DNA from 2 places in the Moorella naiadis (nom. illeg.) genome. Region 2 is predicted to be linked to the other one. Evidence: riboswitches for the same ligand, from Rfam matches in the RefSeq annotation. Region 2 holds a riboswitch; the other holds the start of a gene.
What was found. A riboswitch is a leader RNA that binds a small molecule or an ion and turns the genes downstream of it on or off. The one in region 2 is predicted to bind molybdenum cofactor.

Region 1 (2,199 bases), on a different contig from region 2:
GGCAGTATGTCCTGCCGCGGCTCATCGGTGCCTTTCGCCGGGAATACCCCCGGGTAGAGGTCGTCCTGACCATTGCCGACACCCAGGAAGTGGTGCAGCGCCTGCAGGCGGGAGAGATCGATCTGGGGGTGGTGGGCGCCAGCGGCCGGGGCCGCAACCTCTCTTACAGCCGTCTGACGAGCGATGAACTGGTCCTGATCGTCCCACCGGGGCATCGCCTGGCCGGGGCGACTGCCGTATCGCCCACGGAATTGAAGGGTGAGCCCCTGGTTTGGCGGGAATCCGGCTCCGGAACCCGCCGCGTGGTGGAAGAGCGCCTGGCGACAGCAGGCTTTACCATCGACCCGGAACAAATCGTCATGGAACTGGGGAGCACTGAAGCAATTGTCAGCGCCGTCGAGGCCGGCCTGGGTATCTCCCTGGTGACCTCTTGGGCCGTGGAAAAGAGCGTCCAGCTGGGCCACCTGGCCGTAGTGATGCTGCAGGGGGTAGATTTAAAACGCGACCTGTACCTGGTCCGGCGCCGTGCGGATCTGAGCCCGGCCGCTGAAGCCTTCGTCAATTTCGCGGCCGACCATCCACCCCGGGGGCCGGGGAATAAAGGCTAGCCAGGGGCTTGACGCCCGGTATTGGAACAAGTATTATTAACTTAAAACTGATAACCATCTCCGAGCCGGCGGCACCTAAAGGTTGCGCCCATGGTACGCCGGCCTGGGTTCAAGCACCCACGGGGTGGGCCGGGAAACGGGCCTGCCTCCCTTTGCTCGGAAAGGAGATTCCAGGTGGCTTTTCGACGAAGAAGTCCCGGTATCCTTTGCGAGCCGGGCTTTTTTAGTTACCCCGGCGGCTGCAGGCCGCCTCCGCCTGTTAGGCGGCACTTGCCTTAATGGAGGAATCAGAACTTGACATGGAGGCGACTGAGATGCTAAAACTCCGGCGCAGCATTATTTTGCTAGCGACCATAATAATCGCCGCCCTGGTCCTGGCCGGCTGCCGCCAGGCCGGGAGCAGCCAGAACCAAGCAGGCGGACAGCAAGGACCACAACCAGGCGGGCAGCTGGTGGTCTTTGCCGCGGCCTCCCTAACGGACGCCTTTAGCGAGATCGGCCGGGCCTTCGAGCAGGCCCACCCCGGCGTTACCGTCAAATTTAATTTCGGCGGCTCCCAGCAACTGCGGACCCAGATTGAGCAGGGCATGACGGCCGATATTTTTGCCTCAGCCGACCAAAAATACATGCAGGAGTTGGTCGCCAAGGGCCTGGTGGAACAACCGGTGGATTTTACGGCCAATACCCTGACCATCATTGTTCCTAAAAACAACCCGGCCGGTATTAAAAGCGCCGCCGATCTGGCTACCAAAGGTAAACTGGACCTGGCGGCGCCGGATGTCCCCATTGGCAAATACAGCCGCCAGGCCCTGCAAAAGTTGGATAGTCTCTATGGTAGCGGCTATTCCCAACAGGTAGAAAAAAGGGTGGTCTCCGAGGAAACCACTGTCCGCCAGGTGGTGGCCAAGGTAGCCCTGGGGGAAGCCGATGCCGGCATTGTTTACGTCACCGACATTAATTCATCTTACCGGGATAAGCTGGCTACCATACCCTTTCCCCAGGAAGCCAATGTCCAGGCTACCTACCCCATCGCTGTAGTTAAGGGTTCCAAACAGGCCGCCCTGGCCCGGGAACTGGTAAACCTGATCACCGGGCCCGGCGGCCAGAAGATCCTGACTAAATATGGCTTCCTGCCAGTCACCAAAGGGAGCTAGGGATCCATTTCCCGCCAAGCCCCTTCCATGGCGGCGAGCCGCCACCCGAAAGAGGAAAATGCAGGTAGAGGTAGAGGCCAGCCCTGAAGTAATAATGCCAGTCATATCCATTTTTGGCAGAACCCTATTTCCGGAGGAGCCACCGTGAAACGCCTAAATTTCTTGCCGGCTTTGGCCGGCCTTGTTTTCATCCTCTATATTCTCCTGCCGGTGGCCAGCATCTTCCTGAACATCAGCTGGCAGCGGTTTGGCACCACCATCAGGTTGCCAGTGGTCCTGCAGGCCCTGCAGCTTAGCGGCCTGACGACCCTGGCGGCCACCGCCGTCACTATCCTCCTGGGCACGCCCTTGGCCTATTTTCTGGCCCGGCGCAGCTTTCCCGGCCGGGTGGTCATCGATACCCTTCTGGATCTGCCCATGGTGCTGCCGCCGGCTGT
Region 2 (2,199 bases):
AACCGGGCGGCAGGCCAGAGGGCAAGCCCGACGCCAGCCACCCGGGTTGGCGAAATTATCGACCAGTTGCCCGAAGTTTTCCGGGAAAACCTCTGTAGGTGGAGCGGTATCTGCACCAGATAATTTTAGGTTTAAGATAAAGGGGGAAAAATTTCATGGTGGAAGTCGATGTGCGCGGGTTTTCCTGCCCCATACCTGTAGTAAAGACGAAAAAGGCTATGGAACAAAATCCCGGCCAACCACTGGCAGTCTTAACCGATAATGATACCTCCAAAGAAAACGTATCCCGGTTGGCAGAAAACCGGGGCTACCAGATTCGGGTGGAAAAGGTGGCTGGTGGCTACCGGCTAGTGTTGACCCCCAATAAAAGCTAAATGGGCTGCTATATGAAGCCCCCGGTTATATAGGTACTAGAGGTTATTTTTTACTGTTATGGGGGTTTACTAACTATTGCCAGCCGGCCTATCCTAGTAGCCCTCGGCCTTTTTTAGCCGAGTCACTGCTTGGAAGATCGTTTTTAGGGGAGAAAAGTAGGGGATTTGTGGCAGTACTATAAAATAAAGACTGTCGGCAGGAATTTGGTTTCTTACAGCGAATACTATTTATAAAGAACATATGCTAGGATATTATATCCTCCGAGCCATCTTTGCCTAAAGGGGTAACCTATGGCAGGGTGGCCTGGACCACCGGTCCACGGGGTATACCGGGAAACGGGTATGCCTTCCCAGGTTTTGAAAAGGAGGGGGTTGGCTGTAGCTAGAACTATGGCTTTTAGGCAAGCCCCGCCTCGTGGAGAGACGGGGTTTTTAGTTTTATGTTATAAAGAAAGGGGTTATGTTGAAATGCCACTTTTGGAGGGCATCAAGGAAAAATTTAGCCAACTGATAGAAGCCTGGCATCTAACTGGCGAGGAAGAGGTGCAGGTGGTTAGCGCCCGGCCCCTAACCCCTGAAGAGGCTATTGGCCGGCCGGAACGTCAAGATTTTCCTTTATTAAAGGGTAAAGAAGTGATGCTGCAGGCCACCTTTAAAGATGCTGTTGGGCAGGCGTTCACTGATATGCCGGGAAATTACCAGGGCACCGTAAAAGGAGTCCTGGCCCTGCCGTTACGTAACAACTACGAGCGGGCCATATTTATCGCCACCTTGAACGCCGTTATGCGGCATTTAAAGCTGGTAGACAAAACCATCCACTGCCGCGATCAAGAACCGGGCCGGTGCGCCGCCTCCCTGGTGGAATACGTCCGGGAGCGTTTCGGCAACCCCCGGATTGCCTTTATCTGCCTGCAGCCGGCTATGGTGGCCAGCCTGGCCGGTCATTTTCCTATCCGAGTAACCGACCTGGACCCGGATAATGTCGGGCAGCGCAAAGGCGGGGTTATGATAGAAGACGCCCGGCATACAGGAGAAATAATCGATTGGAGCGATTTGGTCCTGGCGACCGGTACGACAGCAGTAAATGACACCCTGGCGGCTATAGTGGGCCGGAAGCCGGTTGTCTTTTACGGGGTGACAATTGCTGGTATTGCCCACCTGGCTGGCTACGAGCAGTATTGTTTTTGCGGTCATTAATTGTAAAAAGATGGGAGCAACTAACAATGAAGGGATTAAAATCAACGGGGTTTTTATTAGGCCTGTTATTATTTGGCCTACTGGTACTGACCGGGTGCGGTAACGTTCCGGGGCAGCAAGGCCAGGCGGGACCGAAGAATAATCAGACGGAGAATATAGCTTCGCCATCCCTTTTAATTTATAGCGGCGCCGGCCTGAAAAAGCCAGTGGAAGAGATCGGCGCCGCTTTTCAGGCTAAAACCGGGTTCAAGGTTACCTATACCTTCGGCGGGGCGGCCCAGCTGAATAGCCAGATCCTGTTGAGTCAGCAAGGCGACCTTTACTTGCCGGGTGATATAGCGGAATTAAAGCCGGTTAAAGAAAAGAACCTGGTAGCATGGGAAAAGAATGTTGTTTATCACATCCCCGTCCTTGCTGTTCCAAAAGGGAATCCGGCCGGCATTCATAAATTAGCCGATCTGGGACGGCCGGGAGTGAAGGTAGCTTTGGGCGATCCCCAGGCCAATCCCATCGGCAAGCTGGCCGACCAGCTCCTGCAAAAGTATGGCCTCCTGGAGACTGTCAATAAAAATGTGGTGGTCAGGACGCCGACGGCAAACGAGCTGGTGGTCTATTTAAGCACCAAGCA

Region 1: another riboswitch for molybdenum cofactor. It lies ahead of modA (molybdate ABC transporter substrate-binding protein); the one in region 2 lies ahead of SDD30_RS14030 (Rossmann-like domain-containing protein).

Annotation. Positions count from the first base shown of each region.
Region 1 is NZ_JAXGFQ010000032.1:17,014-19,212, reverse strand. Features, by position in the region: gene SDD30_RS15110 (selenium metabolism-associated LysR family transcriptional regulator) at 1-608, shown strand, start outside; molybdenum cofactor riboswitch at 655-791, shown strand; gene modA (molybdate ABC transporter substrate-binding protein) at 923-1,762, shown strand; gene SDD30_RS15100 (ABC transporter permease) at 1,907-2,199, shown strand, end outside.
Region 2 is NZ_JAXGFQ010000027.1:19,674-21,872, reverse strand. Features, by position in the region: gene SDD30_RS14040 (NAD(P)H-hydrate dehydratase) at 1-123, shown strand, start outside; gene SDD30_RS14035 (sulfurtransferase TusA family protein) at 156-374, shown strand; molybdenum cofactor riboswitch at 622-758, shown strand; gene SDD30_RS14030 (Rossmann-like domain-containing protein) at 843-1,571, shown strand; gene modA (molybdate ABC transporter substrate-binding protein) at 1,598-2,199, shown strand, end outside.